Regions from separate parts of the Sporosarcina sp. FSL K6-5500 genome, predicted to be linked through region 1. Evidence: riboswitches for the same ligand, from Rfam matches in the RefSeq annotation. Region 1 holds a riboswitch; each other region holds the start of a gene.

The links. A riboswitch is a leader RNA that binds a small molecule or an ion and turns the genes downstream of it on or off. The one in region 1 is predicted to bind S-adenosylmethionine.
Region 2: linked by a shared signal. The riboswitch ahead of MKX62_RS14765 (methionine ABC transporter ATP-binding protein) and the one ahead of MKX62_RS10465 (bifunctional homocysteine S-methyltransferase/methylenetetrahydrofolate reductase) in region 1 are both predicted to bind S-adenosylmethionine.
Region 3: linked by a shared signal. The riboswitch ahead of MKX62_RS06290 (O-acetylhomoserine aminocarboxypropyltransferase/cysteine synthase family protein) and the one ahead of MKX62_RS10465 (bifunctional homocysteine S-methyltransferase/methylenetetrahydrofolate reductase) in region 1 are both predicted to bind S-adenosylmethionine.

The regions. Positions count from the first base shown of each region.
Region 1 covers NZ_JBBOTP010000001.1:2,214,535-2,218,803, forward strand. Annotated here, with positions in the region: gene MKX62_RS10455 (ABC transporter substrate-binding protein) at 1-249, shown strand, start outside; gene MKX62_RS10460 (hypothetical protein) at 469-666, opposite strand; SAM riboswitch class I at 1,106-1,214, shown strand; gene MKX62_RS10465 (bifunctional homocysteine S-methyltransferase/methylenetetrahydrofolate reductase) at 1,374-3,245, shown strand; gene metE (5-methyltetrahydropteroyltriglutamate--homocysteine S-methyltransferase) at 3,291-4,269, shown strand, end outside.
Region 2 covers NZ_JBBOTP010000001.1:3,067,258-3,071,526, reverse strand. Annotated here, with positions in the region: gene MKX62_RS14775 (MetQ/NlpA family ABC transporter substrate-binding protein) at 1-145, opposite strand, end outside; gene MKX62_RS14770 (methionine ABC transporter permease) at 163-834, opposite strand; gene MKX62_RS14765 (methionine ABC transporter ATP-binding protein) at 824-1,837, opposite strand; SAM riboswitch class I at 1,943-2,053, opposite strand; gene MKX62_RS14760 (pyridoxal phosphate-dependent aminotransferase) at 2,556-3,725, shown strand; gene MKX62_RS14755 (GNAT family N-acetyltransferase) at 4,019-4,269, opposite strand, start outside.
Region 3 covers NZ_JBBOTP010000001.1:1,379,618-1,383,886, reverse strand. Annotated here, with positions in the region: gene MKX62_RS06300 (aspartate aminotransferase family protein) at 1-816, shown strand, start outside; gene MKX62_RS06295 (glycerol-3-phosphate acyltransferase) at 879-1,514, opposite strand; SAM riboswitch class I at 1,660-1,775, shown strand; gene MKX62_RS06290 (O-acetylhomoserine aminocarboxypropyltransferase/cysteine synthase family protein) at 1,901-3,190, shown strand; gene MKX62_RS06285 (hypothetical protein) at 3,222-4,088, shown strand; gene MKX62_RS06280 (homoserine dehydrogenase) at 4,046-4,269, shown strand, end outside.

The DNA of each region.
Region 1 (4,269 bases):
GGCCTCACGAAAGAACGTATTCCAGCTATGGATGGCGATGTGCTCTTTTACTTCACTTATGAAACTGGAGATAACGAAGCAACGAAGCTTACAAACGACTGGATTGAGGATCCATTATTTAAAAATCTAAATGTCGCGAAAAGTGGAAACGTCTCACAAGTAAATGACATCATTTGGAACACTGCTGGTGGTGTATTAGCAGCGAACTTAATGCTGGATGATATTGAGGAGTATTTCTTGAAAAAGTAATTTAAATGGAATGAAATAATAAAAAGATGAAAACAGAAAACAGCCCGATGATGCGATATTTACTCGCTTCACTGGGCTGTTTTTTTATACATAATTTACTGTTCAGCTGTGGCCGAACTGCAAAAAAACTAACTAGTAAATCGTAAGCATACAAATTAAATAAAAAAGGTATGTATGGTAGGAGCCCAAACATACCTTGAAGTATCATTAATTATCCGGCTACTGGAACATCGTGATTAATAATACGATGGCTCCAAGCAGGATTGAAATCCATGCCAATGCTTTTTGTGGAGAAGCTAAACAGACTAAGCCTAAAACGAGTGCGCCACCACCTAACCAATAAGGAGCATAAAAGAACCCTATAGCCGCTAAAATTATTGCTAACCAACCAATCCAGATGCCCAAGGAAGTTTTCAAGTCAATGACCTCCCTTCAATTTGATGGGAACAACAACTGAGTAAACGGGTCGTTCGTTATTGTTCTTATAGTTTATTATATGCAGGGTTACAGAGGGGACAGTGGTTAATGGACTCATTATTAATATTATTATTATGTGCATTTAGCTCACTTAGGATGGGGGAGCAAGAGCGGCGGGTTACGCAATCAATTCTGGAAAAGGATCAATTGACAGAAGTGACTTATTGGTACCTTGATTGACCTATTTAAGCTAAGAGGGACGTAAGAATTTAAATGAAGGATGGCGAAAGGCTGTTTAGCAACTATGTTGTTTAAAGTGGCAAGCAATAGTCTGAATCTGTGAAATAAATTAATTACTTTCCAAAAAGGTGTTGCTAATTTTCCAACAATGATGTAAAGTCTGTAATAACGTAACTAAGCAAATCCAATTTAATAGTTTTTCTTATCTAGAGAGGTATAGGGACTGGCCCGATGACACCTCAGCAACCGCCATTTTATGGCATGGTGCTAATTCCAGCAAGTTGATAACACGACTTGGTAGATGAGGAGAAGACTTATTCAGATTTAGAGTCTACTTCCTTTATTCAACATAGGAAGAGGCTCTTTTTATTTTAACTAATTTTCCCATTAAGTAACATATTTTGAAGAATGATGAAGAGAGTTTCCGGAACGGGACTTTGGGAAAGTGAAAGGAGCAAGTGATAGTCGTGAATTTACTAGATACTATGAAAGAACGAATTTTGATCGGTGATGGTGCAATGGGAACTCTACTTTATTCACACGGTGTGGATCTTTGTTTTGAAGAGCTGAACTTGACACATCCAGATCAAGTGCTTCGCATCCACCAAGCCTATATAGAGGCAGGTGCGGATATTATTCAAACTAATACGTATGGTGCGAATTATATCAAGTTAGCACGTCATGGGTTAGAGGACAGTGTAAAAAAGATAAATAAAGCCGCAGTTCAAATTGCGAAAAAAGCAGCGGGTAAAAATACGTTCGTCCTTGGAACTATCGGGGGTATTCATGGATCTCGAACATCCATTGGAACAAAGGATGAAATCAAGCGCAGTTTTAGGGAACAACTATATTGCTTACTTCTTGAGGGAGTGGACGGCCTACTTTTAGAAACTTATTACGATTTTGATGAATTAACAACCGTGCTCAAAATTGCACGTGAGGAGACAGATATCCCGATTATTACGAATGTTTCAATGCATGAGGCGGGGGTGCTCCAAAATGGGATAGAGCTCATAGATGCCTTACAGCAGTTGGAGGATTTAGGTGCAGATATAGTAGGCATTAACTGTCGCCTTGGCCCTCACCATATGCTGAAGTCTCTAGAAACTGTGCCGTTGATGAAGCGTGCTTTACTTTCGGTGTATCCGAATGCTAGTTATCCAGGATATAAGGATGGGAAACTTTTTTACGAAAATGAGCCTGAATATTTCGAGAAGTTCGCACTGAGTTTTCGGAAGGCAGGAGTTAGTTTAATAGGAGGATGTTGTGGGACGACGCCAGAACATATTAGGGCCCTAGTGAAAGGACTTACAATTCGGGAACCAATTCAAGAAAAGCTTGTTAAGAAGAAGGAGGTAAAGACAGAGGTTGTGGAGTCTGAATTGAAGGAATCTCAACCCCCAACATTGCTTGAAACAGTGAGAAAAAGACATTCGATAATTGTTGAACTTGATGCGCCCAAACATTTAAACACGGGCAAGTTCTTTGAGGGGGCTCAGGCGTTAAAGGATGCAGGCGTGGATGCCATTACACTGGCTGATAATTCCCTAGCGACGCCAAGAATTTGCAACGCTTCAATGGCTTCTCTTGTTAAACAAAAGATTGGTGCAACACCTTTGGTCCATATTACATGCCGAGATCGCAATCTAATTGGATTACAGTCACATCTCATGGGATTACACACACTGGGTATTACTGAATTGCTAGCGATTACGGGGGACCCTACGAAAATTGGTGATTTCCCCGGAGCAACATCCGTTTTCGATGTGACATCCTTTGAATTGATTCAACTCATAAAGCAATTCAATGAGGGCATTTCAAAGTCTGGAAAGTCATTGCAACAGAAAACATCCTTTACTGTGGCAGCGGCCTTTAATCCGAACGTGCGTCATTTAGATCGTGCTGTGGAGAGATTAGAGAAAAAAATAGAAGCGGGAGCCGACTATTTTATTACCCAGCCTATCTATAGCACGGAGAAGATAATTGAAGTATACGAGGCAACAAAACATATTGAGACGCCAATTTACATCGGAATTATGCCGCTGACTTCATCGCAAAACGCCGAATTTCTACACAATGAGGTACCAGGCATTAAGTTGACGGATCAAGTACGTGCAAGAATGGCTTTATCTGATGGTAATCGTGAGCAGTCTACGAAAGAAGGTTTAGAGGTTTCGAAAGAATTGATCGATGTGGCGCTGGAGCATTTTCATGGCATCTATTTAATCACTCCCTTTATGCGCTATGACATGACTGTGAATTTGACGGAGTATATACACGGTAAAGTGGACGTGATTGTAGCAAGGGAGGTGGTCCAAACCGAGAGTATCGTGTATTAAAACAGGTTGAAAAAATACAATAAAAAATAAAGGGGCTAACATACAATGGTAAAAGTACAAAGTTCAACTAGTGGATATCCAAGAATCGGTGGAAAACGTGAATGGAAAAGGGCGTTGGAAAGTTTTTGGAATGGGGCAACATCAGAAGAACAGCTACTGAAAACAACGGAAACGCTTCGTTTAGAAAGTCTACAGAAACAAAAAGAATTCGGTGTTGATCTAATTCCGGTTGGAGATTTTTCATTATACGACCATGTGCTGGACACATCTATTATGTTTGGTGTCGTACCAAAACGCTTCGAGTATGCGGGTGGTAAAGTACCTTTGGAAACATACTTTGCAATTGCGCGTGGAACTAAAGATGCGGTTGCCTCAGAGATGACAAAATGGTTTAATACAAATTATCACTATATTGTTCCGGAACTAGAAGGTGTAACGCCGCAATTAGTAGAGAACCGCCCGCTCGCTTTTTATAAGGAAGCAAAAGAAAAGCTGGGTATTGATGGCAAGCCGGTTATCCTAGGCCCAGTTACATATATTAAACTGGCAAAATCTTTTGGCGAAGAGAATTTTTCTACTTTATTGCAACAGTTTACGCCGTTGTACATTGAAGTATTGAAAGAGCTTGTAGTGGCAGGCGTTGAGTGGGTTCAGATTGATGAGCCGATTCTTACAAGTAAGTTGACAGAAGAGGATTTCCAACATGTGCAAAAGGCATACGCAGCAATTCATGAAGCAGTGCCACAATTAAAGATTATCCTACAAACCTATTTTGAAAAAGTAGCTAATTATGAAGCAGTTGTTGCGCTGCCAGTACACGGATTTGGTTTAGACTTTGTTCATGGCGATTCGCTTGAATTGCTACAAAAATATGGTTTTCCTCAAGACAAAGTACTTGCGGCGGGTGTCATTGACGGTCGAAATGTGTGGCGAGCGGATCTGGATAAAAAAGTAACGCTATTAGAAGAAATTCAGTTACATGTTGATAAAAGCCGTTTGATTGTTCAACCTTCCTCTTCACTTC
Region 2 (4,269 bases), 850 kb from region 1:
TCGCCTTTTTCAACATATCACTATATGGTCCAGCGGTTGCACCAATTTTCACAGATTTTTCATCCGAAGCTTTTTCTTTGCCACCACAAGCAGCTAGTGCGGTTCCAACTACAAGTACTAATACAACTAATAGAAACTTTTTCATAATTTTCTCTCTCCCCATCATCGTTTATCAATTACTTTTGAAATCCGATCTCCTGCAAACTGAATTACTTGTACAAATAGTATTAATATCACCACGGTCACTACCATTATTGTATTGTCGTAACGATAGTAGCCGAATCGAATTGCTAAATCCCCGATTCCGCCACCACCAACAACACCAGCCATTGCTGAATAGGCGACTAAACTAATTACTGTAAGTGTCACGCCTTGAATAATACTTGTTTTTGCTTCAGGCAATAGTACATCTTTGATAATCATCCACGGAGTTGCACCAACAGCGATTGCAGCTTCGATAACACCTTTATCAATCTCTCTTAGTGAAGTCTCCACAATTCTTGCGAAAAAAGGGATTGCTGCCGCAGATAATGAAACACTAGCAGCCCCAGGGCCAATCGGAGTACCTACTATTAAAATCGTTAAAGGGATTAACGCGACGAGTAAAATAATAAACGGCACAGAACGGACCATATTGACGATAAAGCCAATAACTGAGTTCAATGCCCGATTTTCTAAAAATAAGCCTTTATCGGTAGTGAACAGCAAAATCCCTAGCGGAAGCCCAATAACAAGTGCGATAACGAGAGAAATACTTATCATATAAAGTGTTTCCCCAAATGCTTTTGTAATATCAGGCATTAACTCTATAACGTGTTGTAAATCAATTCCCATTGTCAATTACCTCCACTTGAGCAGCTCGTGATGACATATAGGCAATTGCCTTTTCTATTTCGTCATCCTCGCCTTTTAGTTCCATCAGGAAAGTACCGAGTGGCCTTTCTTGAATATATTCAATGGAGCCGTGTAGGAAATTACCTTGTATAGTAAATTGCTGCACAGTATCTGAGATAATTCCATCGCCTGCGACATCACCTTTAAACATGACTTTGACCAGTTTGCCCGTGCACTTGCTCAAAATCATTGACGGCACATCAAATGACACAACACTACTAATAAATTCTTTCGTCAATTCTTCTTGAGGATCTGAAAATATATCATATACTTGTCCTTCTTCAATCACTTTTCCATCTTGCATAATTGCCATGCGATCACAAATTTCTTTCACGACATTCATCTCATGTGTTATTAGAACGATTGTAATCTTCAATTCTTTATTTATTTTCTTCAACAGCCTTAAAATAGATAGCGTCGTATTTGGATCTAATGCAGATGTTGCTTCATCACACAGTAACACTGAAGGATTATTCGCTAGTGCTCGGGCAATACCTACCCGCTGCTTCTGGCCACCACTCAGCTGCGCAGGATAAACATCCCGTTTATCAGAGAGGCCAACCATTTCTAGTAAGTCCGTTACCCGAGCGTTTATTTTATTGGCAGGCGTTTTGGCTGCCCGTAAAGCAAATGCTATATTTTCATATACTGTCTTTTGGCTGATTAAATAAAAGTGTTGAAAAATCATTCCTATTTTCAGACGTGCCTGACGGAGATTATTCCCCCGTAACTTCATCAAATTTAATCCATCTACTAAGATCGTTCCGCTCGTTGGTTTTTCCAACAAATTTAGACAACGGATAAGAGAACTCTTCCCTGCACCTGAGTAACCTACGATTCCGAAAATTTCTCCTGTGTTAATGTCGAGTGAGACATTATCAACACCAGTCACGATTCTCTCTTTTGTTTTGTATACTTTTGATACGTTTTGAATTTGAATCATGCAATTCTCCTCTTTCTATAAATAGAAGTACGAAATCTCAGATGTCTGACCATATAAAAATGCTTCTCTCATATATGAAAGAAGCACCGAAAATAAAAAGGTTTCAGCTCATCTTTCAGAATGAAATTCACTCTGTAGGAGTTAGCACCTTCCTTACATTACGCAAGGGGTTGCTGGACGTCATCGGGCCTATCCCTCAGTCTCTCTTGATAAGTACCATTATGTAATTATTTTGATTGATAAGTTTCATATTAGTATGTCTCAATAAGATTGTCAACATAATATGTTCTGATATATAACAATTTATTATCATTTTCATTTCATTCCATGTATACTGACAATAAGAAAAGCGGAAGGCGCCGTCTAGACGCGACAGGCATAAGTCAATCCAGGGGAAGGCAGTCTAAGAGCGCGACGTCCTGTCGCAACGACTGCATACCTGCATCCTTGCAGGCACGACGTGGCGCTCTTTGCCACATAGCTGGATTGCTTTTCAAGGAACCTAGCCTAAGTACGCCGCGTCCTGCGGCAATGGCTAGGTGACCCACTTCCTGTGGGCCTCCGAGCGGCTGGCTCCTGGAGCTAGACAATAAGAAAAGCGCAAGCGCCTTGGTAGACCCGACAAGCGCTGGAGTCTAGACATTGCTCCAAGTGAAAAACTTATACTATCTTACTCTTTTACAATAAAGATTGGATTACATAGAAGAGAGGTTATTACATGGCACTATCAAATCGACTCAAGAACCTACCACCGCACTTTTTCGCATCACTTGTTCGAAACGTACAAGAAGCACTTTCTGAAGGACGCGACGTTATTAACTTGGGGCGTGGAAATCCCGATCAACCGACACCTCCACATATTATAAAAGCACTCCAAGAAGCAGTCGAAGATCCAACAACACATGGATACTCCCCTTTCAGAGGGACTGCCGAATTAAAACAGGCTGTTGCTGACTTTTATAAACGAGAATACGATGTTCATATTGATCCTAAAACAGAGGTAGCGATTCTATTTGGAACAAAACCTGGATTGGTCGAGTTACCCCTCGCGATTATGAACGAAGATGAATTACTTTTATTGCCGGATCCGGGATATCCCGATTATTTATCGAGTGTAAGCTTAGCCAATATTAAATACGATTTAATGCCATTACTTGCAGAAAACGATTTTTTACCTGATTACTCTGCTCTTTCCGATGAACAAAAGAAGCAAGCAAAATTAATGTATTTGAACTATCCAAATAACCCAACAAGCGCAACAGCCACACTTCCATTTTTCGAAGAAACGATTGCTTTGGCAAAAGACAATGATATTGCAATTTTGCATGACTTTGCCTATGGTGGAATCGGTTTTGACGGTGCGAAACCTGTCAGTTTCCTGCAAGCAGAAGGTGCAAAAGAAGTTGGAATTGAAATGTACACATTGTCAAAAACGTATAATATGGCGGGATGGCGGGTCGGTTTTGCCATCGGTAATGCCGATATTATCGAAGCAATCAGCTTATTGCAGGATCATTTATTCATAGATATATTCCCAGCAATTCAGCGCGCAGCAACAGAGGCATTATCGGGAAGCCAGGATTGTGTGGATGAGCTCGTTTCACTTTACGAAAGCCGCCGGAATGTCTTAATTTCCGAATGTAAACGAATCGGTTGGGATGTCATCGCGCCCGCTGCATCTTTCTTCGCTTGGTTACCTGTACCAGAAGGATATACAAGCGAATCATTCACCAAGTTACTATTAGACAAAGCAGACATTGCCGTAGCACCGGGCCATGCTTTTGGAAGGTATGGTGAAGGGTATATACGTGTTGGCTTATTGGAAAGTGAAGACCGTTTAAAAGAAGCAGTTGCACGAATTGAAAAACTCGATATTTTTTCACGATAAAATAATTTAATTTGAATTTCATATCAAAAAAGCCAGGAGTTTTCTATTCTTGGCTTTTTTGACATGAAATATTCTTAGTTCGTTAGAAACATTGAAAAGAGCGAATATCATTTGGACTTATCACATGATGGATCCAGCCACGCCTTCTTCTCTGTACTTTCCAGCTAGTTATTGTGATTGTTTGTGTCATATTTATCTTCTAGTTTCGGAATTAATTTTTCCCATATCAGATATTTTCATATAAATTTCGATCAACTATGTGATTCAGATTTCCTATAAAGATCACACCTTTTTCATTTCAAGCTAAATCCAATCTGTATAGAATCTGCAATTCTCTTGTAGCCGATCTCTTGGTAGATTTTATTTGCTGTCGGATTCATCAAATCAGTGTAAAGCACACAAAAATCATATTTTTTTAGAAGTTCCTTTGTTCCAGCTGCTACCATCGTCCGCGCGTAGCCTTTCTTTCGCTCTTCCTTTGGTGTAAATACAAGGGAGACAGTTACGCCATGATTTGTCGGTCGGGCTTTTTTCATCATGGAAA
Region 3 (4,269 bases), 830 kb from region 1:
CCGGACAATTACCGCAGACCTGCGGGACAGTCAATTGAGGAGTACAACATACAACGTGCCCAAGAGTTTGAAGAGAAAATCATTTGGGAACAGAAGGAAACAATCGCTGGGATTATTATGGAACCGCTTATTACAGGAGGCGGTATACTCATCCCACATCCAATCTACTTGGAAAAGGTTCAGGAAATCTGTACACGCCACGGTGTACTGCTAATTGTTGATGAAGTCATTTGTGGATTCGGCAGAACTGGGAAAGACTTTGGTCATCAGCATTTTAAGTTGAAACCGGACATTATTACGATGGCAAAGGGACTAACGAGCGCTTACTTGCCACTTTCGGTTACGGCTATTCGAAAAGATATTTATGAAAAGTTCGATACAGGAGAAGATAACAGTCATTTCCGGCATGTTAATACATTTGGCGGGAATCCTGCGGCTTGTGCAGTCGCGTTGAAGAATCTTGAAATCATTGAGAGAGAAAATCTTGTTGAACGGTCGGCTGAGCTTGGCGAGCGCCTTCGAAAAGAGTTGGCTTGCTTATTGGATCATCCTTTTGTTGGCGATATTCGCGGGCTCGGATTCTTGTTAGGCATTGAACTTGTAGAGAACAAAGAAACGAAAGAACCTGCTGCAAACGCCCGTGTTGCGAAAATCATTGGCGAATGTAAGGCGAATGGACTTATTATTGGAAGGAACGGCGATACAGTTGCTGGCTATAACAATATTCTAGCGCTAAGCCCACCGCTGTCTTGTACCGATGAAGACGTGGACTTTATTATTGCGGTTATGAAGAAAGTGTTCAATGAAAATGCATGAGTTAGGATGAGATTTTTAATCTTGCTAAACCAAAAACGGAGAACCTCCAATTATAGGGGTCCTCAGTTTTTGGTTTTATTTTTTCTAAAGACCATTGAAACGCGCTTCTCGCTACGCTCTTTCATACGCTGAAAATTCTCGAGATGTTTCCAAATGGCGATTGCAAATAACAAAGTTGCTATTACGACTGGCCAGTATCCGTCTGCCAATACTGCCATCGCGATGAGCGTGACGTAGAGCATCAGCACACCAAACACGAGAAAGTCTGTTACTAGCGCTACGACGACAAATAATGCAAAACCAATGAGCCCGATCTGCCAGTCGATTGCAAGCAGTACACCAATTATTGTCGCTGTTCCTTTTCCGCCGTTAAAGTTCATATAAAATGGAAAGTTATGGCCAATAACGGCTGCGGCGGCTGTAAGAAATAAAAGTAAAGCCACAAAGGCTTCTGAAAATCCTGCGTTTTCTGCGAAATAGTGCACAAGTAAGACAGCTCCTGCACCTTTACTGATATCGATTACTGCAACTAATGCGCCGAACTTCTTCCCGAGAACAATGGTCGCATTCGAGGCACCGGCATTTTTCACACCGGTTTCTTTCAAGTTAACGCCGGATATTTTCTGCGCAACAACTGATCCATGCAGGCAACCAACTGCATATCCCCATAAGAGCACGCCTACAATCCATAACCACATATCAAGTTCCTCCTAAAATAACGGTAGTCTAAGTGTAACATTCCACATAGACACAAGTTTCAGAAATATTATTCGGTAAACTATTGACAAAGTATTGAGATATCTACTATACTATGTCACAAGATGGAAAACTGAATATCACAAACTCTTATCAAGAGCGGCGGAGGGAATAGGCCCTGCGATGCCCGGCAACCAGCAAGTGACTAACTTGCAAAGGTGCTACTTCCTACAGATTCGTGCGAACGGTCTGAAAGATAAGGGGAGGAATAAGCGAAAGCGTAACCCTCTTCTTAAGCGAAGGGGGTTATTTTTCATTCCAAAAATACCCCTAACGTCTCCGCCCATTACAATCACATCCATCTAAAAAAACTCTGGAGGTAATGACGATGACAAAACTTCAACCCGAAACACTTCTTCTGCACGGTGGACAAAAACCGGATCCTGTAACAGGTTCACGCGCAGTTCCAATTCATAGAACCTCATCTTTTGTATTCCGTGATACAGAACATGCTCAAAAACTATTTGCACTACAAGAAGCAGGCAACATCTATACACGAATTACAAATCCAACTGTTGCAGTTTTTGAAGAGCGTATTGCGCTTCTTGAAGGTGGTACGGCGGCAGTTGCATTCTCCTCAGGTATGGCAGCTATCGCTTTCTCTATCTTGAACGTAGCTGGTGCTGGAGATGAAATTGTCGCAGCAAGCAACTTATATGGCGGTACTTATAATTTATTCGCCGCTACACTTCCGCGCTACGGTATCAATGTAAAGTTTGTCGATGCAACAGATCCTGAAAACTTCCGTGCAGCAATTACAGATAAAACAAAAGCAATATTCGCAGAAACAATCGGTAACCCGAGTCTTCATGTACTCGATATTGAAGCGGTTGCGGACATTGCGCATGAAAACGGTCTACCGCTTCTTATTGATAGTACATTTGCTTCGCCATATGGTTCGAATCCTATCGAATTTGGTGCGGATGTTGTCATCCATTCCGCTACAAAATGGATTGGCGGACACGGTACCACGATCGGTGGAGTTGCTGTTGATGCGGGTACATTTGACTGGACGCAAGGGAGGTTTCCTGGCTTCACAGAGCCTGATGCGTCATATCATGGTCTCCGTTACGGAATTGATACAGCAGCGGCGGCATTTGCGACTAAACTACGCGTTCAACTATTGCGTGACTTCGGACCTTGCTTAGATCCAGATAGTGCATTTAATTTCCTCCAAGGACTTGAAACACTGCATTTGCGTGTGACAAGACATAATGAAAATGCCGTTAAAGTAGCGGAGTTCTTGAAAAAACATCCATCTGTCGAATGGGTAACATATACAGGCAACGAAGATCACCCATCTTATGACCTTGCGAAAAAGTACTTGAAAAACGGCTTCGGTTCCATTATTGTATTTGGTATTAAAGGTGGACGGGATGCAGGCCGGAACGTGATTGATAACGTCAAAATCTGGTCGCATGTTGCGAATGTTGGGGATGCAAAATCACTAATTATCCATCCAGCTTCAACGACGCATCAGCAGCTTGGGCCTGAGGACTTGAAAAAATCAGGTGTGACTGAAGAATTGATTAGACTATCGGTGGGCCTTGAATCCGCGGAAGATATTATTGCAGACCTTGCACAAGCAATCGAACTAGCGGTACCAGTAACAGTATAATTTTTTGGTGACAAGAAAGGGCGTGACAATCGTGGAGACGGGGATAGTGGAAATCGGGCATCTGGTATTGGAATCAGGAGTCGTCTTGGTAAATGTACAGCTTGCCTATGAAAGAACGGGCAGGTTGGATGCACCCCATGTACTTGTTTGTCATGCCTTGACAGGAAGTCACGTGACAGTTGGAACGGATGACTATCCGGGTTGGTGGAGCGGTCTTGTCGGCAAAGGAAAAAGTATCGATACAAATGAATTATCCGTTATCTCTTTTAACGCACTTGGCGGAAGTGACGGATCAACAGGACCGTTAACTGTAAATCCGGACACAGGCGAGCTGTATAGAAATTTATTTCCAGAAGTAACGATTCGAGATATGGTGCATGCAGAACGGAGAGCGCTGACGGTATTAGGTGTCAATCGATTAAGGGCGGTCATCGGGGGTTCGCTCGGTGGCATGCGTGTACTGGAATGGGGCATTATGTATCCCGAGGGTATGGATATTCTTTTCCCGATGGCGGTGACACCACAATCAACTAAAATTGGGAACATGGAATCTCCTTTTGGGAATAGCAGAAATGACATGGAGAGCTTCTACCCCTTAATCCGTGCCATGAATACGCATGACATCGGCCGTGGTCGAGGAGGCGTTGAACTAGCTTCCCGCCTGATATCTGCAAAAGTGGTGGCGTTTGCGTTTACACACGATCCGATGTTTCCGACGGATGAAATTCGAACGTTCGCCTATATGATTCCCAACTCTATATATTGTTTGGTCAATACAAAACATGGCTATGAAAGTTTTTTAACGGAATTTGAAAAATGGGGACTCATCATCAAACAGTCCATGGAGGTGGCGTTATGGCGTCAATCAAAGTCGCTCTACTTGGCTTCGGCACTGTAGGTGAAGGGATTTATAGGATTTTGAATGAAAGGAAAGAAGAGATTAAGCGGGAAATGGGCTGTACAATCGACATTGTTTCCATTTTGGTCCGGGATAAGGAGAAAGAACGTCTAGCGACACCTGGAACGAAGATAACGGATGACATTCAAGAAATCCTGTTAAATCCGGACATTGACCTCAT